DNA from 4 places in the Pseudomonas beijingensis genome. Region 1 is predicted to be linked to each of the others. Evidence: predicted binding sites of a transcription regulator. Region 1 holds the regulator's gene; each other region holds the start of a gene.

The links. Region 1 encodes FliA, which starts transcription of late flagellar genes. Its sites were predicted from a motif close to CTAAAGTTTNNNNNNNNNNNGCCGNTAA; they were not measured.
Region 2: the regulator FliA is predicted to act here: its motif matches at 3,586-3,613, upstream of PSH84_RS06515 (methyl-accepting chemotaxis protein).
Region 3: the regulator FliA is predicted to act here: its motif matches at 3,454-3,481, upstream of PSH84_RS06640 (methyl-accepting chemotaxis protein).
Region 4: the regulator FliA is predicted to act here: its motif matches at 3,334-3,361, upstream of PSH84_RS18515 (methyl-accepting chemotaxis protein).

Annotation. Positions count from the first base shown of each region.
Region 1 is NZ_CP117425.1:2,775,421-2,780,906, reverse strand. Features, by position in the region: gene PSH84_RS12615 (chemotaxis protein CheA) at 1-1,633, opposite strand, end outside; gene PSH84_RS12610 (protein phosphatase CheZ) at 1,664-2,449, opposite strand; gene PSH84_RS12605 (chemotaxis response regulator CheY) at 2,468-2,839, opposite strand; gene fliA (RNA polymerase sigma factor FliA) at 3,006-3,749, opposite strand; gene fleN (flagellar synthesis regulator FleN) at 3,746-4,576, opposite strand; gene flhF (flagellar biosynthesis GTPase FlhF) at 4,692-5,486, opposite strand, start outside.
Region 2 is NZ_CP117425.1:1,397,857-1,403,342, reverse strand. Features, by position in the region: gene PSH84_RS06540 (HutD/Ves family protein) at 1-199, opposite strand, end outside; gene hutC (histidine utilization transcriptional repressor HutC) at 196-906, opposite strand; gene PSH84_RS06530 (formimidoylglutamate deiminase) at 1,050-2,414, shown strand; gene PSH84_RS06525 (lipocalin family protein) at 2,551-3,120, opposite strand; gene PSH84_RS06520 (hypothetical protein) at 3,152-3,406, opposite strand; gene PSH84_RS06515 (methyl-accepting chemotaxis protein) at 3,691-5,486, shown strand, end outside.
Region 3 is NZ_CP117425.1:1,427,468-1,432,953, forward strand. Features, by position in the region: gene PSH84_RS06630 (2-hydroxyacid dehydrogenase) at 1-567, shown strand, start outside; gene PSH84_RS06635 (bleomycin resistance protein) at 711-1,148, opposite strand; gene PSH84_RS06640 (methyl-accepting chemotaxis protein) at 1,495-3,411, opposite strand; gene PSH84_RS06645 (16S rRNA (uracil(1498)-N(3))-methyltransferase) at 3,536-4,243, opposite strand; gene tatC (twin-arginine translocase subunit TatC) at 4,240-5,037, opposite strand; gene tatB (Sec-independent protein translocase protein TatB) at 5,034-5,453, opposite strand; gene PSH84_RS06660 (twin-arginine translocase TatA/TatE family subunit) at 5,464-5,486, opposite strand, start outside.
Region 4 is NZ_CP117425.1:4,102,696-4,108,181, forward strand. Features, by position in the region: gene PSH84_RS18500 (alpha/beta fold hydrolase) at 1-77, opposite strand, end outside; gene PSH84_RS18505 (YqaA family protein) at 163-597, opposite strand; gene PSH84_RS18510 (DUF411 domain-containing protein) at 597-1,043, opposite strand; gene PSH84_RS18515 (methyl-accepting chemotaxis protein) at 1,281-3,275, opposite strand; gene PSH84_RS18520 (hypothetical protein) at 3,514-3,702, shown strand; gene PSH84_RS18525 (fe2+ zn2+ uptake regulation protein) at 3,712-4,092, opposite strand; gene pvdQ (bifunctional acylase PvdQ) at 4,389-5,486, shown strand, end outside.

The sequences.
Region 1 (5,486 bases):
CATCCTTGTCCATCACACCGCGTTTCACCGCGATGGCACGCAGTACATTCGGGTCCATGCCTTTGCCGTCGTCGGAGATCGACAGCAGGATGTGGTCGCCCTCCTGCTCGGCGGCCAGGATCACCTTGCCGCTGCGGACCTTGCCCGAGGCTTCGCGCTCTTCCGGCGACTCGATGCCGTGGTCGACCGCGTTGCGCACCAAGTGGACCAGCGGGTCGGCCAGGGCTTCGACAAGGTTCTTGTCGAGGTCGGTCTCTTCACCCACCAGTTCCAGGTTGATTTCTTTCTTGAGCTGGCGAGCCAGATCGCGAACCAGGCGCGGGAAGCGCCCGAAGACTTTCTTGATCGGCTGCATGCGGGTCTTCATGACCGCGGTCTGCAGGTCTGCCGTGACCACGTCGAGGTTCGACACGGCTTTGGACATGGCTTCGTCCTGGCTGTTGAGGCCCAGGCGCACCAGTCGGTTACGCACCAGCACCAATTCGCCGACCATGTTCATGATCTCGTCCAGGCGTGCGGTGTCGACTCGAACGGTGGTCTCGGCTTCGCTGGCTGGTTTTTCCGCTGGCGCCGCCGCCGGAGCACGGGCGGGTGCCGGGGCAGCAGCGGCAGCGGCAGGCTTGGCGGGCTCGGCCTTGGGCTCCGGTGCCTTGGCAGCGGGTTTGGGCGCAGCCTTGGCCGCTGGCGCAACGGTAGCGGCAGCAGGCGCAGCGGCAGCCGTACCGACTTCGCTGAACTTACCCTTGCCATGCAGCTCATCGAGCAGCGATTCGAATTCCTGGTCGCTGATCAGGTCGCTACCCGCGGCAGCGGCGGCGGGCTTGGCCGGCGTCGGTGCCGAAGCGATGGCCGAATCCAGCGCGTCAACGGCAAAGGTGCCCTTGCCATGCAACTGGTCGAGCAAGGCTTCGAATTCATCATCGGTGATGTCCGAGCTGTCGCCCGCCGCTTTCGGGGCGGCCGGGGCCGTCGGCGGAACGACCGCATCCGGCGCGAACTGACCCTTGCCGTGAAGCTGGTCGAGCAGCGACTCGAACTCGGCATCGGTGATTTCATCGCTGGCCGCCCCACCGGCGGCTTGCGCAGCAGGTGCAGCCGGAGCGGCTGGTGCCTCGGCCTGGGCCTTGACGGTATTCAGGGAGTCCAGCAGCTGTTCGAATTCGTTATCGGTGATGTCGCCCGATTCTTCGGCGACCGGCTCTTCAACCACCGCCTCGACAATCGGCGCCGCTTCGTCAGCCGATTGCGGCTCGGCCAGGCGCGATAGCGCGGCAAGCAGCTCGGGGGTGGCAGCCGTGATCGGCGAGCGCTCACGCACTTCACTGAACATGCTGTTGACCGCATCCAGCGCTTCGAGCACCACGTCCATCAGTTCCGAATCCACGCGGCGCTCACCCTTGCGCAGGATATCGAACACGTTTTCGGCAATGTGGCAGCACTCCACCAGCTCGTTGAGCTGGAGGAAGCCGGCGCCTCCTTTTACAGTGTGGAAACCGCGAAAAATTGCATTGAGCAGATCCGCATCATCAGGTCGGCTTTCCAGCTCGACCAGCTGTTCGGACAGTTGCTCTAGAATCTCGCCGGCCTCAACCAGGAAATCCTGAAGGATCTCTTCATCGGCGCCGAAGCTCATTAATGGCTGCTCCTAAAACAGGGCTAAAACTCAGAATCCAAGGCTGGACAGCAAATCGTCCACATCGTCCTGACCGGACATAACGTCTTCTCTTTTATCGGCATGAATTTGCGGACCTTCACCCTGAGAGAGATGTTTTTGTGGATCTTTTTCAGCAAGCATCGCTTCACGGTCGTGTTCGATGCCTGCAAAGCGGTCGACCTGGCTGGCCATCAACACCAGTTTGAGCAGGTTGCTTTCCACTTCGGTGACCAATTGGGTCACACGCTTGATCACCTGGCCGGTCAGGTCTTGATAGTCCTGGGCCAGCAGAATGTCGTTGAGGTTGCTTGCCACGGCGCGGTTCTCGGTGCTGCTGCGCGCCAGGAAACCGTCGACCCGACGGGCCAGCTCCCGAAACTCTTCAGCACCGACTTCGCGACGCATGAACCGGCCCCAGTCGGTGCTCAAGGCCTGGGCTTCTTCACTCAGGCCGTTGACCAGCGGCGTTGCACTTTCCACCAGGTCCATGGTGCGGTTCGCCGCGGCCTCGGTCAGCTTGACCACATACCCCAGGCGCTCGGTGGCGTCGGTGATCTGCGAGACTTCCTCGGCCTGCGGCATGTGCGGGTCGATCTGGAAATTGACAATCGCGCTGTGCAGTTCACGCGTGAGCTTGCCCACTTCCTGATACAGACCGCGGTCACGGGTCTGGTTGAGCTCATGGATCATTTGAACCGCATCGCCAAAGCGACCTTTTTCAAGGCTGTCGACCAGTTCGCGGGCATGTTTTTTCAGGGTCGATTCGAAATCGCCCATTGAAGATTCGTTGTCCATAGCTCCCCCGTGGCGCAGTTAACCGATGCGTTCGAAGATTTTTTCGATCTTCTCTTTCAACGCCTGGGCCGTGAAGGGTTTGACCACATAGCCGTTTACACCGGCCTGGGCCGCTTCGATGATCTGCTCGCGCTTGGCTTCGGCAGTGACCATCAGCACCGGAAGATGCTTGAGCTTTTCGTCGGCGCGCACATGGCGCAACAAGTCGATACCGGTCATGCCGGGCATGTTCCAGTCAGTCACCAGAAAGTCGATGCTCCCGCTGTTGAGGACCGGAATGGCTGTGACGCCATCATCCGCCTCGACCGTGTTGGTGAACCCAAGGTCACGCAACAGGTTTTTTATGATCCGCCGCATCGTTGAGAAGTCATCAACGATGAGGATTTTCATGTTCTTGTCCAATTCGACCTCCAAGCAGTCTTAAACGCGCCCAGCACCTGGACGCGCCATTTCAATCAATCCGGCACAACACTCGACAACGGTCCGGAGCACAACGGATGGAGACTGGCGCAGTACCTGCCAGGCCAGCCTCGTCGCAGTGTCCCCACACTGCCTGTCAACGCGCTCGCCACTCCCCCAAACGCCCCCGCAAACGGGCCGCGCACTGGCTGTGTAACTGGCTGACCCGCGATTCGCTGACCCCCAGGACCTCACCGATTTCCTTGAGGTTCAGCTCTTCGTCGTAGTACAGCGCCAAGACCAGTCGCTCACGCTCCGGCAAATTGGCAATCGCATCCGCCAGCGCGCTCTGGAAACGTTCATCTTCCAGGTCACGCGATGGCTCCATGTGAGCACTCGCGCCATCCTCGTGCAGCCCTTCGTGTTCGCCGTCCTGCAGCAGGTCGTCGAAACTGAACAGGCGGCTGCCCAAGGTATCGTTCAAAATCCCGTAATAATCATCGAGACTTAACTGGAGTTCGGCAGCAACTTCGTGATCTTTAGCGTCACGCCCGGTTTTCGCTTCAATTGCCCGAATCGCGTCACTGACCATGCGGGTATTGCGGTGCACCGAACGCGGCGCCCAATCGCCCTTGCGGACTTCATCGAGCATCGCCCCGCGAATGCGAATACCGGCATAGGTCTCGAAACTGGCGCCTTTGCTGGCGTCGTATTTGTTCGACACTTCAAGCAGGCCGATCATGCCGGCCTGGATCAAGTCCTCGACCTGGACACTGGCCGGCAACCGCGCCAGCAAGTGGTAGGCGATACGCTTGACCAGTGGCGCATAACGCTCGATCAATTCGTATTGGGCGTCCCGTGCCGATTTTTTGTAGAGATGGTTGTAACCGCTGGCTGTCATAGCACGGGCCCTGCTGTTTGTTGCACAAGACGTTCGACGAAAAACTCCAGATGCCCGCGAGGATTGGCCGGCAATGGCCAGGTATCGACCTTCTGGGCGATCGCCTTGAACGCCAGCGCGCATTTGGAACGTGGAAAGGCTTCATAGACGGCACGTTGCTTCTGGACGGCCTTGCGCACGCTTTCGTCGTAAGGCACCGCGCCGACGTATTGCAGGGCGACGTCCAGGAAGCGATCGGTGACCTTGGTCAACTTGGCGAACAGGTTGCGTCCTTCCTGCGGGCTCTGGGCCATGTTGGCCAGGACGCGGAAGCGGTTCATGCCATAGTCGCGGTTCAGCAGTTTGATCAGGGCGTAGGCGTCGGTGATGGACGTCGGTTCGTCGCAGACCACCAGCAGCACTTCCTGGGCGGCGCGCACGAAACTGACGACCGAGTCGCCAATGCCGGCCGCGGTATCGATCACCAGCACATCGAGGTTGTCGCCGATGTCGCTGAAAGCCTGGATCAGGCCCGCGTGTTGGGCTGGGGTCAGGTGAACCATGCTCTGGGTGCCGGAGGCAGCCGGCACGATACGAATCCCGCCTGGCCCCTGCAACAGCACGTCGCGCAGTTCGCAGCGGCCTTCGATCACGTCCGCCAGGGTGCGTTTGGGGGTAAGCCCCAGCAGCACGTCGACGTTCGCCAGGCCCAGGTCGGCGTCCAGCAGCATGACCCGTCGGCCAAGCTCTGCCAGAGCCAGGGACAAGTTCACTGACACGTTAGTCTTCCCGACGCCACCTTTGCCGCCGGTCACCGCGATCACCTGTACGGGATGCATGCTGCCCATGTTCGTTCTTTACCTTGTCTTCTTAGACGGAGGCCACATTACTGGCTGCGCGTTCGCATAAGGAACAATGCATGGCAGACCATCGATGTAGGTACAAAAAATATTCATGATTACCTCAGCCGACCTGCTTGCTCGGGCTGTGGTAGATGTCAGCGAACATGTCAGCCATGGCTTCTTCGCTGGGTTCTTCCTGCATTTGCACACTCACGGCACGACTGACCAGTTGATGACGGCGCGGCAGATGCAAATCATCCGGGATCCGCGGCCCATCGGTCAGGTAGGCCACCGGCAGTTCATGACCGATCGCCAGGCTCAACACCTCGCCCAGGCTTGCCGTTTCGTCCAGCTTAGTCAGGATGCAGCCGGCCAGTCCGCAGCGTTTGTAGCTGTGGTATGCGGCGGTTAGAACCTGTTTCTGGCTGGTGGTTGCCAACACGAGATAATTTTTTGACTTGATACCGCGTCCGGCCAGGCTTTCGAGCTGCATGCGCAGGGCTGGATCGCTGGCTTGCAGGCCCGCGGTATCGATCAGCACAACGCGTTTGCGCAGCAACGGCTCCAGCGCCTGGGCCAGGGATTGGCCCGGATCCACATGGGTCACCGACACATTGAGGATCCGGCCCAGGGTCTTGAGTTGTTCCTGGGCACCGATGCGGAAACTGTCCATGCTCACCAGGGCGATGCTCTGGGCGCCGTACTTGAGTACATAACGGGCGGCGAGCTTGGCCAGGGTGGTGGTCTTGCCCATGCCGGCAGGACCGACCATGGCAATCACTCCGCCCTCTTCCAGTGGCTCGACTTCCGGCGTGGAGATCATCCGCGCCAGGTGCGCCAGCAACATGCGCCAAGCCTGGCGCGGTTCTTCGATACCATTGATCAGCGCCAGCAGGTCCCGGGACAACGGGCCGGA
Region 2 (5,486 bases), 1.4 Mb from region 1:
GCAGAACGCTGATAACCCGCTCGTAACCGGCGAATGTGGAAAAACCACCCGACTCACCGATATCGGCAATCGACAGGCGCCAACCGAAACCTTCCAGGCCGGCACCGGCATCGCGGGTGATTTCCTCGGTGCTGCCACCGCCGTTTTTCCACGGCATGCGGGGGTAATCTGCTGCGCGTAAAACCTTCAACTGGCTCATTTATGAAAGCGCCCTTCCAGGCTGTGGCGGGAGCCCGGATGGATCAGGCGTGCGGCGGTCACCGGTTGGCGTCCGGACCAGGTACGACGGCGGATCAACAGGCACGGCTCACCTCGCTCGATCTGCAGCAGCTTGCATTCGCTCGGCTCGGCCAGGATCGCTTCCACCACGTGCTCGCCTTCGGTCAGTGGCGCAACCTGGTTCAGGTAGGCGTAAGGGGTCTGCACGGTGAAATCCTGCTTGAGGTAGTCAGGCGCCACCAGTGCGTTGACAAAACGGTCCTCGATTTGCACGGGGATGTCATTCTCGAAATGCACGATCAGCGAATGGAACACCTTCTGGCCTTCACGCATGTCCAGGGCCAGGGCTCGCTCGGAACCGGCCGCCTCTTCTTCCAGGGTGATCACCTTGCAGGTGTGGCGATGACCACGGGAGGCGATTTCGTCGGCAATGTTGTGCACTTCGAACAACGCGGATTGGCTCTTGGGCTCGGCCACGAACGTGCCCACCCCCTGCATGCGCACCAACAGGCCGTCGGCGGTCATTTCCCGCAGGGCACGGTTGATGGTCATGCGACTGAAGCCCAACTGGCTGACCAGCTCGCTTTCCGACGGCACGCGGTAATGCGGCGGCCAGTTTCCACTGTCGATCTGCTGGGTGATCATCTGTTTGACGCGGGCGTACAAGGGCGCCGGACTGTCACCCATGTGTGCGGCCAGCGGCGGTTTGGCAGGCGGAGTCGGCACGGCGGTTCCCTGTTCTGCGGATAAGGTTGCTAGCTTGCCGGAGTTTACCGGCCAGGCAAACGTCTGTATATGTATATACAAATTACGCACGATGAGGTTGAACCATGTCCGCCTTCTTTGCCGAACGCGCGCTGCTGCCTAGTGGATGGGCCCACGATGTACGTCTTGAGGTCGATGCCGAGGGCGTCCTGACCCATATCCAGGCCGGTTCCCACGCAGACGGCGCCGAACGGCTGGACGGCCCGTTGTTGCCGGGCATGCCGAACCTGCACTCCCATGCTTTTCAACGGGCCATGGCCGGGCTGGCGGAAGTGGCGGGCAATCCCAACGACAGTTTCTGGACCTGGCGCGACTTGATGTATCGCCTCGTCGGAAAAATCAGCCCCGAGCAACTCGGCATCATCGCTCGCCAGCTGTACATCGAAATGCTCAAGACCGGCTACACCTCGGTCGCCGAATTCCATTACGTGCACCATGACACCGACGGCGCGCCCTACGCCGACCCGGCGGAGCTGGCCCTGCGCATCAGCCACGCCGCCAGCGCCGCCGGCATCGGCCTGACGCTGCTGCCGGTGCTCTACAGCCATTCCGGTTTTGGCGGCCAGGCGCCCAATGACGGGCAGCGTCGCTTCATCAACAGCACCGAAAACTACTTGAAGCTTCAATCACGCTTGCAGCCGATCCTGGCCGGGCAACCGTCCCAGGCCCTGGGCTTGTGTTTCCACTCGCTGCGCGCCGTGACGCCCGAACAGATCCAGGACGTGCTGGCCGCCAGCGACCGTGATTGCCCGGTGCACATTCACATCGCCGAGCAGCAAAAGGAAGTCGATGACTGCCTGAGCTGGAGCGGCGCCCGCCCGTTGCAATGGCTGTACGAAAACACCGAGGTCGACCAGCGCTGGTGCCTGGTCCATGCCACCCATGCCAACGCCCAGGAAGTCAGCCTCATTGCCAAGAGCCGGGCGATTGCCGGTCTGTGCCTGACCACCGAAGCCAACCTGGGGGACGGGATTTTCCCGGCCGTGGATTTCCTCGCCCAGGGCGGACGCCTGGGGATCGGCTCCGACAGTCATGTGTCGTTGAGCGTGGTCGAAGAATTGCGTTGGCTGGAATATGGCCAGCGCCTGCGTGATCAACGGCGCAACCGCTTATACCGGACGGATCAGCCGATGGTTGGCCGCACCTTGTTTGACGCGGCATTGGAAGGCGGCGCCCAGGCCCTGGGACAACCGGTCGGCGCCCTCGACATCGGCAAGCGCGCCGACTGGCTGGTGCTCGATGGCAACGACCCATACCTGGCCACCGCCCAGGGCGACGGGATCCTCAATCGCTGGTTGTTTGCCGGCGGCGATCGCCAGGTGCGCGATGTGATGGTCGGTGGACAGTGGGTTGTGCGCGATGGGCGTCATGCCGGCGAAGAGGAAAGCGCCCGGGCGTTTACCCAGGTATTGCGCGAACTCCTGGGCTGATCGCAAAAAATCAATGTGGGAATACCACTGTGGGAGCGAGCTTGCTCGCGATGAGGCCTTCACACTCAACGCAAATGTTGACTGGAAATCCGTCATCGCGAGCAAGCTCGCTCCCACACTGGTTTTCGGGTGACCGTCAGTCCGAGGTCTTGGCCATCTGCCGATCCGAGGCGCGCCAGATCAGTCGTGTCGTGTCATAACCCTGCTGGCGCGCCTTGCTCAGCAGTTCCTCGCGCACGACGCTATTGACGGTCGGTGTGCGGGACAGCAGCCACATGTAGCGGCGGCTCGGGTCGCCGACGATGGCGGTCTTGTAGTCATCGCTGACGTACAGCACCCAGTATTGCCCTTTCGCCACGCCCGGCACGATCCGTGAAAACCAGTTATCGAACTCGACCCAGAGCTTGTCGGTCTTGCCCGGCACCTGCGGCGTGGCGGTACCCTTGGCTTCTTCCCACTGCCAGTCCGAGGTCAGGCAGCGATTGAGCACACCCACATTGCCGTCTGGCTTGAGGGTGTAGTGAGCTTCCGATTGCGCGCAATTGCGCTGGAAATACATGGGCAGGCGGGCCAACTCATACCAGGTCCCTTGGTAACGCTTGAGGTTGACGCTGTTGACCGTCTTGGGTGCCAGCGGATCTTCGCCAGAAGTGGCACAGCCAGCCAAAACCAGGCCAGCCAAAAGCACAAAAACTAACCGCATCATTATTTTTCTCCCGCAGGCCTCTGGCCTCGGTTTACTTCAGGCCTTGGCCGGAAAACATCAACACTTTGTCACCGGCGTACTGCACGCTGATAAAGCTTTTCTGGTCGCCCCAGGTGCAGCTGGACATGCCGAGGGCGCCTGAGCAATCGGTCGGTTTCCCCAGCAACGTTTCGACTTCGGCCTTGGGCATACCCGCCGACAGTTTCGAATAGTTTTCCTGGTTGACCTTGCTGCATGCGGTCAACACGACGCACATAAACAGCAGAGCGATAGATCGCAGCGACATGGTGTAACTCCTGGAACGGAAGGGAGGTGGCAGGGTGCCAACCTGATCCTTAGAAGAGAAAACCCTTATCTGGTTCCCTGACGCCCCCAGTATTTATTGGCCGTGCAGAGGTGTTTCATCGGTGAATCAACCGGTTTGTGACGCCGTCGTACCTTTCGTCGGGATTGACGCCCTGACGCCTGATGGGCCGGGCTTCTGCGCCGATAAAAAGTAACAGCGCAAAACCCTGCGCTATGGCAAATTGACAGCCCTTCCTGACCCGTCCCTCCGCGGTAGTGTTATTAATGACCAGAAACATGAAATTCAGCCATAAAATCCTGCTGGCTGCCGCCCTCGTGGTGGCCGTTGCATTCGCCTGTTTCATCCTGTTCAACGACTATCGTCAACGCCAGAGCCTGCACGCCAGCACCGAGACCTCCATGCAGGAGCTCGGCAGCCTGACCAGCCGCAACATCCAGACGTGGGTCGACGGCCGTATCCAATTGCTGCAATCGCTGGCCCAGCAGATCGCCGTGGACGGCAGCAGTGCCGACAGCCTCAAGCGCGCCGTGGGCCTGCCGGCCTACACCGGCAACTTCCAGCTCAGCTATTTCGGCGGCACCGACGGCGTGATGTTCTCGGTACCGGCCGGCAATCGCGCCGCCGACTACGACCCGCGCGCCCGTGGCTGGTACAAGGCCGCCAACAGCGCACAGCAAACCATTGTCACCGAGCCCTACATCGCCGCCTCGTCGGGCAAGCTGGTGATCACCGTCGCCACACCGGTACAGCGCCAGAACCAGATGATCGGCGTGGCCGGTGCGGACATCGACCTGTCCAGCGTCAGCGCCATCATCAACTCGCTGAACTTCGGCGGCCACGGCCACGCGTTCATCGTCAGCGCCGACGGCAAGATCCTGATCCACCCCGACAGCAAGCGCGTGCTCAAGACCCTGGCCGAGGCCTACCCCAACGGCGCACCGCAAATCAGCCCGGGCGTGAAGGAAGTCGATCTCGACGGCAAGACCCAATTCATCTCCTTCACCCGCGTCAACGGCGTGCCGGGCGCCGATTGGTACGTGGCGCTGGTGCTCGACAAGGACACCGCGCTGGCGATGCTCAGTGAGTTCCGTACATCGGCACTGATCGCCATGGTCATCGCCGTGGTGTTCATCATCGCCCTGCTGGGCATGTTGATCCGCGTGCTGATGCAGCCGCTGCTGACCATGGGCCGTGCCATGCATGACATCGCCGAAGGCGAAGGCGACCTGACCCGCCGCCTGGTCATCCACGGCCAGGACGAATTCGGCGCACTGGGCACGTCGTTCAACCGTTTTGTCGAGCGCATTCACACCTCGATCCGCGAAGTGGCCTCAGCCACCGGACAGGTCAACGAAGTCGCCTTGCGCGTGGTCAGTGCGTCCAACTCGTCGATGTTCAACTCCGACCAGCAGGCATCGCGCACCAGCAGCGTGGCCGCGGCCATCAACCAGCTTGGCGCCGCCGCCCAGGAAATCGCCCAGAACGCCGCCCTCGCCTCGCAACATTCCAGCGATGCCCGCAGCCTGGCCGAAGACGGTCAGCAAGTGGTGGATAAAACCATCGCGGCCATGCAACAGTTGTCGGCCAAGATCAGCGATTCGTGTGGCAACATCGAAACCCTGAACAGCAACACGGTGAACATCGGCCAGATTCTTGAGGTGATCACCAGCATTTCCCAGCAGACCAACCTGCTCGCCCTCAACGCCGCCATCGAAGCAGCCCGGGCCGGTGAAGCCGGGCGCGGCTTCGCAGTGGTGGCCGATGAAGTGCGCAACCTGGCCCACCGCACCCAGGATTCGGCGCAGCAAGTGCAGAAGATGATTGAAGAACTGCAAGTCGGCGCACGGGAAGCGGTACTGACCATGACCGACAGCCAGCGCCAGAGCGAAAGCAGCGTCGGCATCGCCAACCAGGCCGGCGAACGACTGGGCAGCGTGACCCAGCGTATCGGTGAAATCGACGGCATGAACCAGTCCGTGGCGACCGCCACCGAAGAACAGACCGCCGTGGTGGAGTCGATCAACGTCGACATCACCGAGATCAATACCCTTAACCAGGA
Region 3 (5,486 bases), 1.3 Mb from region 1:
GGTAACGCTTGGATACAGACGCCCAGGCGATCATTGTTGAATCTTAAAGTTGGCTTTGTTGGCATGGGATCGATTGCGGGAGAGGTGGCATATCAGCTTCATATGCGTGGATCTGAAAATATGTGCTATTGGTCCCGGAATCGAAAGGAGTCTCTGGAAAAGTCATTGGGCCTGCAATATACCTCACTCGGTGATCTGGTTAACACCGTTGATGTTTTATGTATTCATCTTAGTGGTTGTGCCGAAACCTTCAATCTTATCGATGAATCTGTATTGGCCCGCGCGTCAACGGAGCTGATGATATTGAACTTGTCCAACCCAAAAATTATCTGCCCGCGTGCGCTCAAGACCTACCTCAATCGCAATACGGATGCATTTTGTTTTATCGATGGCTATTACAGCGAATGGGTGGATAACAAAGGACAACATGATGATCCCTATGGTTTGCTCTCATTGCCCGCAAAAAAGTTAGTGGTTACCTCGCATTTGGCGGCACAGGAGGAAGTAACCGTTAAAAACATTTTCCTTCAGGCTGTGAAAACCCTTCATGGTGTCAGTGGGCGTTAAGATCAATGGGTTTTCATTCGAAAGGTTTATCGAAAAAAATTGGCATGCGCTGTATTGGTTATTGCCTAATCATTGGCCTTTTGGCGTTTGAGTGACAAACGCTCACCTTCTCCAAGAAGGTGAGTGTTCAGTCAAGCATTTGCTTACCTTAGTTCATTGCGGCTGGACTTGGAGCCTAAGTATTGAGCGAACCTAAGTAAATAACCATCCGGGTCTAATACGAGAAAATTGCTTTGACCTTGAAGCAGGTTGTTCTCTTTGTACCAGCATTCTTCTATTGGTTTATGCAGCTCGTATCCCGAACCGATCAATGTTTTCGCTAACGCTCTGACATCGGGGCAATCAATTGAGAGGTTCATTCCGCGTCCATAAGGTTTTTGTAGCGGGCCTACTCGCCACGGTGACTCTTCGTGATCGTCTTGTTCCAGCATTAACTGGCTACCGTGATAGGAGATGAACATGAAGCCGTCGTTCGGTCTTTCATACTCAACGCTGAACCCAATGATCTTGCAATAAAATCTTGAGCTTGCCTTGATGTCGGACACAATCAGTTCAGGTATAAGCTTGTTAAAGGTGACCATAATTCCTCTTCCGTGAAGAATGTTTCGTATAGTTAATGGAGGTGCCATTCTGTCGTGAGCTCTAGAAAAGTCCAATCAATTTTTCTGATGCTTTTGTCATTATTTATGTTGGCTGCGATCGTTTGACGATAATGCCGCAGTTATAAATTATGTCTGAAAGTTAAAGTAGGCCGGTGGCCAAGCAGCGAGGTTATTTAAGGATGATAAATCTGCAGAGACGCATGTCGAACATCACATATTGGTAGAGCAGTGTCTCAGCTCCAATAGGGACTGAAACACTGCTTCATACGTTATGTGTTTGGAGCAACTCGTTAAGCGGCCGTTGGTGACAAAAGCGCCTATGCCTCTAAACTTTGAACCGCCCTACCAGCGTCTGCAAGTGCACGCCTAGCCGGGCCAATTCCGCACTCGAAGCGGCAGTCTCCTCACTGGACGACGCCGTCTGCTCCGAAACATCACGTACATTCAGCACACTACGGTTGATCTCCTCAGCCACAGCGCTCTGCTGCTCGGCCGCAGCGGCGATCTGCTGGTTCATCGACTGGATCGCCGAAACCGTGCGAGTGATGTTCTCCAGCGAGCCCCCCGCGCGGCGGGTCAGTTCGACGCTGTTATCGGTCAGGTTGCGGCTGTTGTCCATGATGGTCGCGACCTGCTGGGTCCCCGATTGCAGGCCGACGATCAGCTCTTCGATTTCTTCGGTGGACTTCTGGGTGCGCTGCGCCAGGCTGCGAACCTCATCGGCGACCACTGCAAAACCACGCCCTGCTTCCCCGGCACGGGCCGCTTCGATGGCGGCGTTGAGGGCCAGCAGGTTGGTTTGCTGGGCTACGGACTTGATCACGTCGAGCACGCTGCCGATCTTGTCGCTTTCACGCTTCAGGTCGCCCATCGCCGCGGTGGAGTTGCCCACTTCGAGGGCCAGGCGTTCGATCTGGGCGATGGCTTCACCGACGACTTTTTCGCCTTCGCGGGCCTGTTGGTCGGCAGCGACGGCGGCTTCGGAGGCTTCCTCGGCGTTGCGGGCGACTTCCTGCACCGTGGCGGTCATTTCATGCATGGCGGTGGCGACCTGATCGGTTTCCACCTTTTGACTGTTGACCCCGGCGCTGGTCTGCTCGGTCACGGCCGAGAGCTGTTCGGCGGCGCTGGCGATTTGCGTGACACCTTCGCCGATGCCACCGATCAATTGCCGCAGGCCCACGGTCATGCTTTGCATGGCGCGTTGCAGTTGGCCCAGTTCGTCGCGACGGTCAGAAGTGAGGTTGTGGGTCAGGTCGCCAGCGGCTACGCGTTCGGCAACCTTCAAGGTGTCGTTGAGTGGGCCGACGATCTGCCGGGTGATGAGCAGCGCTGCAATCACGCCGAACAGCAGGGCCAGCGCAGCCGCTGCGATGAGAACGGTCTTGGCCTGGGCGGTATCGTGGTCTCGCACCGCCGTCTGGGACACGGTGAGCTTCTGACTGGAATCGATCAGTACGTGGCCTTGCTCACTCATGCGCTGCAACGCGGCGCCATTATCGATCTGGGAGTCGCGGAACTGGCTGACCGCCGCGCGATAGACGTTCATCGAGTCGCTGGCCTGCTGAAGACTATCGGCGAACTCCTCGGGTAGCTGGGCCGGCAAGCGTGCCAGCAGTTTCAGGACATCGGTGATTGCATCGATGGCGGGCTGCTGGGCCTCGCTTTTTCCGCTGTAGGTGTAGCCGCGAACCTGATAGCGGGCCTGCTGGATCGCCTTGCTCAGGGCCACCACGTTGTTGAATTGAGTAACGTCGCCGCTTTGCAGCAATGCTTTTTCCACCTCGGCAACGCGGGCCACGGCGTTGTCGGCGCTGGCGCCGAGCTTGCTGCGGGCGTCTTCGCGGCTGACGGTGGCGCTGGTCATCTGGGCGAAGGCACTCTTGTATTCGGCAACGGCGGCCAGCTGTGCATCGATCAACGCCACATCGGCCGGTTGTTCGATCAACTGGCGAGCAGTCTTCAGGCCCTCTTCGAGCTTGCCCAGCAGGTCGTTGACCTGTTGCGGCCCTTTCTCGCCCCGCGTGCTGTTGTAGTCGATGCTGGCCAGATTCAAGTCTTTGCTCAAGTCGTTGAGACTGGCAATGAACCCCAGTTTATCGCCCCGGCTGATGACATTGCCCAGGCCGGACCAACCGGTGAATGCGATCATCAAGGTGAGGAACAGCACCAGGCCGAAGCCTGCACCGAGTTTGCGATTAACGCTTACATTTCCCAGACCCTGGGCAAGCCACCGGAACATGCTGATACTCCCTTGGAGCGCTGAATTGGTTTTATGGGCACTGTATCGGCGGCTTTGACGGGATCTGTAGAAATGAGCTCAGGATTCTCCGAGTGGCTTATTTGTGGCGAAGCAGAGATGCCTTTCAGAACAACCTTGCAAGCAATGCGGTAACCGCGGTCTCGACCCGCAGAATCCGCTCGCCCAGTTGTACCGGTTGCAAGCCGGCCTTGCCCAGTAGGTCGATCTCGTAGGGAATCCAACCGCCTTCGGGGCCGATGGCCAAGGTCACCGGCTCCGTGAGTGCTCGCGGGCAGGGTGGGTGGTTGCCAGGGTGGCCGACCAGTCCGAGGGTGCCGTTGGTGATGGCCGGCAGGCGGTCCTCGACAAAAGGCTTGAAGCGTTTCTCGATAACCACCTCGGGCAACACGCTGTCCCGGGCCTGCTCCAGGCCCAAGATCAGTTGCTCGCGAATGGCCTCGGGTTCGAGGAACGGCGTCTGCCAAAAGCTCTTTTCCACGCGATAGCTGTTGACCAGCACCACCCGCGGCACGCCCATGGTGGCGATGGTCTGGAACACTCGCCGGAGCATTTTCGGGCGCGGCAGCGCCAGCACCAGGGTCAACGGCAACTTGGCCGGCGGCGCCTGGTCGAGGGTCACTTGCAGTTCGGCCTCGCGAGCCTCCAGGCGCAGCACCTGGGCCGAGCCCATCAACCCGCCGATGCGCCCGACCCGCAGGCTGTCACCGACGGCACTGCGATGGACTTCCTGCATGTGGGTCAACCGGCGATCGCTCAGGATCACGCGGTCAGGCCCAATGAAGTCGGCCTCTTCGAGCAGCAGCAGGTTCACGCTTGGGTCGCTGGCGGCTGGTCGTTGTGGTCATCGACCGGCTGGTCCTCGGGTTCTTCTTCCCGGCGCTTGCGCACCAGGCCACCGAACAGGATGCCGATTTCGAACAGCAGCCACATCGGCACGGCCAGCAGGGTCTGGGAGAAAATGTCCGGCGGGGTGAGGATCATGCCGACCACGAAGCAGCCGATGATCACGTAGGGGCGGATCTTCTTCAGGTAGGCGACGTCGACCACGCCGATCCACACCAGCAGCACCACGGCCACGGGGATTTCGAACGCCACGCCGAAGGCGAAGAACAGCGTCATGACGAAATCCAGGTAGCTGCTGATGTCGGTCATCATCTCCACGCCCGCCGGGGTGGCGGCGGCGAAGAACTTGAAGATCAGCGGGAACACCAGGTAATAGGCGAAGGCCATGCCGGTGTAGAACAGCAGGATGCTGGATACCAACAGCGGTACGGCGATGCGTTTTTCATGCTTGTACAGGCCCGGGGCGATGAAACCCCAGATCTGGTGCAGGATCACCGGGATCGCCAGGAACAGCGAGACCATCATCGTCAGCTTCAGTGGCGTCAGGAACGGCGACGACACGTCGGTGGCGATCATCGTCGCGCCTACCGGCAGGTACTGGCGCAGCGGCGTGGAGACGAAGGTGTAGATCTGCTGGGTGAAGGAAAACAGCCCGGCGAAGATGATGAAAACCGCCGCGACGCAACGCAGCAGGCGGGTGCGCAACTCGGTGAGGTGCGATACCAGCGGCATCGGCTGGTCGTTTTCAGGGATATCGCTCATGGGGCTCGCGGCGGCAAAGTAGGATCGTTAGGCGCAGGGACAGCGTGGGGCGCTGTATCCGCTGCCGTCGGTGTCACGGGCGCCGGTTCAGCCACCGGCGTGCCACTCTCTGGCGCTTGGGAAGCCACGATCGGCTCGGCCACAGGCTGGACTGGCGTCGGTTCCTGCTGGGTCGGCGTGAAGATTTTCCGCGCTTCCTGCTCCAGGGACAGAATGTGTTCGTTGTGAAGTTGCCGACGGATGTCGTCGGCGCCGATTTCACGTTCAACTTCCTGTTTGATCGCATTGAAGCTGCGCTTCAGGCGCCCGATCCAGAGACCGGCGGTGCGCGCAGCGCCCGGCAGACGCTCGGGGCCCAATACCAGCAGGGCGACGAGGCCGACGAGCAGCAGTTCAGTGAAGCTGATCCCAAACATTAGTCAGTGCTCACGAGTCTTTGCGAATGGGCT
Region 4 (5,486 bases), 1.3 Mb from region 1:
GTGGCGGCCTGGGCGAGCAGGGGCAGGGCGGCGGTGAAGAGCAGGCTGGGCAACCAGCGCGTGGGGGTTCGGGACATGGTCAATCTCCTTGTGGCCGCGGCCGATCCTGGCGCGACCCGATTATGGCGGTATTAACCACAGGCAACCGAACGGACCGAATGTTCAACCCATCCAGCCCAACGTGGCGAGGGCGAGCACGCCATAGCGCAGGCCCTTGGCCAGGGTCACGATCAGCAGGAAGCGCCGCCACGGCTCGCCCATCACCCCGGCCACCAGGGTCAACGGATCGCCGATGATCGGCAGCCAACTGAGCAGCAGCGACCAGCGGCCGAAGCGCTGGTAACGCACGCGAGCCTTGTCCAGGTGAGCCGGGCTGACCGGGAACCAGCGTCGGTCCTTGAAGTGCTCCAGGCGCGTGCCCAGCCACCAGTTCACCAGCGAACCCAGGACGTTGCCGACAGTGGCGACCCCCAGCAACAGCCAGGTTTCGTGGCGCTCGCTGAGCAGCAGGCCGACCAACAAGGCCTCCGACTGCAGCGGCAACAAGGTCGCCGCACCGAAAGCCGCCAGGAACAAGCCGATATAGGCTTCGCCCATCAGTGGGCCGGGTAATCCGCCACTACGGTTTGGGTCCCGTCTTTCTTCAGGCCAATCACTTGATAGGCATCGCTCATGCCGTCCATTTCCATGCCGGGCGAGCCCATGGGCATGCCCGGCGCGGCCACGCCGAGCAAGTCATCGCGCTTGCTCAACGCCAGCACCTGATCGGCCGGGACATGGCCTTCGACGAATTTGCCGTTGATTTCGGCGGTGTGGCAGGAACGCAGGTTTGGCGCCACGCCCAGGCGTTGCTTGACCGAACTCATGTCGGCCTCGACATGGTCGTTGACCTTGAAGCCGTTTTCTTGCAGATGCGAGATCCACTTCTTGCAGCAGCCGCAATTGGCGTCGCGGTGCACATCGATGGCGACGGGTTCGGCGGCCTGGGCCAAGGTAGTCATGAACAGGGTGCTCAAGGCGAGCAGGTGCAGGGGGTTGGCCATGAAGAAGGTCTCGTGTCGAACGGTTTGGCGGGAGGATAACAGAGTAGCGAGGGCAAGCTGACAGGGGGCTGAGGCGGGGATTACACAATTGTCAGGCTGGAAGGACGAACGCAGTCTTGTGGGAGCTAGCTAGCTTGCTCGCGATAGCGGTTTGTCAGTCACAATCTTGCAACTGATCCGACTCTATCGCGAGCAAGCTTTGCTCCCACAGATCTGACACAGGTGAATGGAGACGCTTCAGCGCACCTTGAACCGCCCCATGATCGTATTCACCCGACTATTGGCGTCCAGCAGTTGCCGGGTGTTGGCCTCGCTGGCCAGGCCACTTTCCACCAGTTCCTCCACCATGTGGCGGATTTGCACCATGCTGCGATTGATCTCCTCGGTCACCGCGCTCTGTTGCTCGGCGGCCGTAGCGATCTGGGTGCTGAGGCTGTTGATCTGGCTGACCGAGCCGGCCATTTCGTCCAGGCCCGAGTTGACCCTAGAGGTCGCATCGGCCGCCGACTGGCAACTGGCCTGGGTGTTTTCCATGGCCGAGACCGACGAGCTCACGCCTTGGGTCAGGCGGGTCAGCATTTCGTTGATTTCCGAGGTACTGGCCTGGGTACGGGCGGCGAGGGCGCGGACTTCGTCGGCCACCACGGCAAAACCACGGCCTTGCTCCCCGGCACGGGCAGCCTCAATAGCGGCGTTGAGCGCCAGCAGGTTGGTCTGCCCGGCGATGGCGCCGATCACGCCCAGGATCTCGGTGATGCGCTGGGCGTCTTGTTGCATGCTCTCGACCTTGCGGGTGGCGCTGGCGACTTCATCGATCAACGCCACCACACTGCTGGAGGCCTCACCGACCACGACGCGGGAGCGATCGGCATGCTCGTTGGCGCGTTGGGTGAACGCCGCAGTCTCGGCCGCGTTTTGCGCGACGCTTTCAGCCGTAGAGCTCATCTGGGTGATGGCGGTCACGGTCTGGTCGGTTTCCGAGGCGTGGCGCATCAGGATTTCGCTGGTATGGGCCGAGGTCCGTTGCAGATCGCCCAGGCTCGACGCCATGGCGCCGGTGGCCTGGGTGACTTCACCGATCATGCCTTGCAGGTAGGCGATGAAGCGGTTGACCGAATGACCGATCGCCCCCAATTCATCCTCGGCCCGGATGGTGATGCGTCGGGTCAGGTCGGCATCGCCGGTGGACAAGGCGTCGATGTTGCCTTTGAGCACCTTCATGCGATGGGTCAACTGGCGGATCGCGTAAAGCTGCATCAAGACCAGCAGGATCACCATCGGGATCTGCAGCAGGCTCAGCGTGCTCAGCACATCGTCGCGCTGGGCGGTGATCAGGCGGGTTGGCAATGCGGTCGCCAGGAACCACGGCGAACCTTCGATAGGGCGCATGAAGAAGGTGCTGGCCTCGCCCTTGTTGTCGAACTCGACCCGCTGCAACGGCTGGTCGCGCTGGGCCAGGCCCGCCTTGACCTGGGCGGCGAATGGCGAGGTGGCCGCCAGTTCGCTGATGTTCTTCAGCACGATCGGCCCGCTGATGCGCGAACTGTTGCTGATGATCTTGCCGTCGCCTTCGACGATCAGCATCTCGGCGCTCAGGTCGGCTTCCTTGCGTGCCACCAGCTCATTGAAGAAGCCCAGGGTCACGTCGATGGTGGACACGCCGTAAGGCACGCCGTTTTTCTGGATGGCCATGGCGCAGTTGGTGCGCGGTTCGGCGCTGGCGTCATCTTTATAGGCCGCAGCCCAGGCGCATTTGCCCGGTGGAGTGGCCATGCCGCCCTTGTGCCAGGGTTGTTCGTAATAGTTGGGCGCGGCGTCACTGTTCCAGAAGGTATTGACCACCAGTTTGCCGGACGCGTCGCGGTGCCAGAACGTGCTGAACTTGCTGCGACCCTCGGCCCGCTGGTTGGGCAAGGGCCAGATCCCGCCGCCGAAGACTTTCAACTCGCCGTACTGATCCACCAGCCCCGGCAACACTTTGTCGATGGCATCGCTGTCGAGCAGCGGGATGGTCTGGGTGATGCTGCGTTGCTGCGCCTGTACCTTGTTCAATTCGCCCTGGATCTGCTCGGCAACCTCGGCGATGCGGTTCAGGACCACTTGCTCTTCGGTGTGGCGCAGCTTGGGCGCGACCAGGTAACTGATGCCCACCACCGTCAGGAGGGACAGCACCAGCATGAAAATAACCAGAAACAGGGTGTAGCGTGCCTGAATAGTTCGGAATGAAGGCATGTGGGAAGTCCTTGCACGAAGGCGACTTTCTGGAGCAGGCGGATGGGCAGTCCTGACTATATCGGCCTGGGAGGACGCAGCTTTAGAGGTCAGTTGGTCGAGGGATAGAACGAGCGGATTGCACGAAGACACGCCTTCGGCTGTACCATGGGGGCCGTCGGCAACCCGTCATCCAGGCGATAGGGTGCGGACTTGACAAGCCTTCGGATACAGAACGGATACATTCAGGAAATTGGCAATGACTCATTCACAACGTTTGAAATACTCGATTCTGATCGTCCTCGTCGTCCTGGCAATCATGTTGGGGCTGTCCTGGATGCAGGGCAAGGGCATGATCAGCGAGCAGTTGTTTCAATACATCGCCATTGCCGTGGCGGTCATCGTGGTGGTGATCAACGGCGTAATGCGGCCCAAGGTCAAGCCCTGAGCGCCGGCTTCATTCCTCGGCCTCGAGCACGGCCATCGCGCTAGGGTGCAGGCGGTAGCTTTTATCGGCGTTGAGGGTCACGACCCCTTCGCTGCACAGGCGCTTCAATACCTCGCGAACGCTGAGAAAGGACAACGGAATGTCCAGCCCCAATAACTGGCTGTGCACACCACGCACACCCAGGCAGCGGTTTTCGTGGGCGGCCTTGAGCAGCGCGTCGATGACTTTAAGACGAATCAGGCTGGTCCTGAGCCCGAAGCTCTTGAGCAGGCGCCTGATGTGGTCATTGCCGCCGCGCTCTGGCGGCCTGTCGAATTCACGGTGAGTGGCGTTCAGCGAGACGCCGGTTGGCCTTGGCTTGCCCTCCATGGGCAGTTGCGCGTTACGCATGCAGAAACTCCTTACCAGCCTGATCAGAAAAGGTCACGAATACTCTCCTGTTATAGGACGAACGAGGACGCGCAATCATGAGGACGATGATGTGAAAAAATTGCCCCCGCTTCGTCAAACCCCCGTGTTCAAGCGGCGCAAGGCCATTAATTTTTTTTCATCCGGTTCGTTTTCAAGGTAGGCACATTCCGGTTCAGCACGCGGCGTGTGATTTCCCAGGCGGGCCGAGTGTTTGTCGACTGGCGCAGCGGCAGCCGTCCTGGTCTCTGAAGTTTTCATCAGGAGTGAACGTGAGAATGTCCGGGCAGTTATCGAGGGTTGGCCTTGCAGGCGCTTTTCTGGGGATCGCCCTCGGGCTCAGCCCCGTGGTCAATGCGCAGGACGATGGACAGCAGGCCAGCGCCGAGATCCGTCGCACCCGGTTTGGCGTGCCACATATCCGGGCTCAGGACGAACGTGGACTGGGTTATGGCATCGGTTATGCCTATGCCCAGGACAATCTGTGCCTGCTGGCCAATGAGATCGTCACGGTCAATGCCCAGCGCTCGCGTTACTTCGGGCCCGAGCAGGTCACGGTCGAGCAGCGGGAGAACCGCGCCAGCGATCTGTTTTTCAGCTGGCTCAACACACCGCAAGCGGTCTCCGGTTTCTGGCAGGCCCAGACGCCTCAAGTGCAACAACTGGTTGAAGGCTATGCGGCGGGCTACAACCGTGCGTTGGCCGAGCGCAAGGCCAAGGGCCTGCCTGAGCAATGCGCCAGTGAGTGGGTGCGGCCGATCACCGCGCTGGACCTGGTCAAATTGACCCGTCGCTTGTTGGTGGAAGGCGGCGTCGGCCAGTTCGCCGAAGCCCTGGCTGGCGCACAACCGCCCCGGGCGACGGCACTCGCCACTGCTCCGGCCGCGAGTTTCGCCGCTGCCGCGACCCGGCAGCAGCGTTTTGCCCTGGAGCGCGGCAGCAATGCCCTGGCCATCGGCAGTGAGCGCTCGTTTAATGGTCGCGGCATGTTGCTGGCGAACCCGCATTTTCCGTGGGTGGGCGGCATGCGTTTCTACCAGATGCACCTGACCATTCCCGGCAAGCTGGACGTCATGGGCGCGGCGCTGCCGGGCCTGCCGATGATCAACATCGGTTTCAGCCAACACCTGGCCTGGACCCACACCGTCGACAGCTCAAAGCATTTCACCTTGTATCGGCTGCAACTGGACCCGAAAGACCCGACCCGCTACCTGCTCGATGGCGAATCCGTGCCGATGAGCCAGCAGACGGTCGCGGTGGACATCAAGCAACCCGACGGCCAGGTGCAGACGGTTTCCCGCGTGGTCTATGGCTCGCAGTTCGGCCCGATCGTGCAATGGCCCGGCCGGCTGGACTGGGACAACCGATTCGCCTAC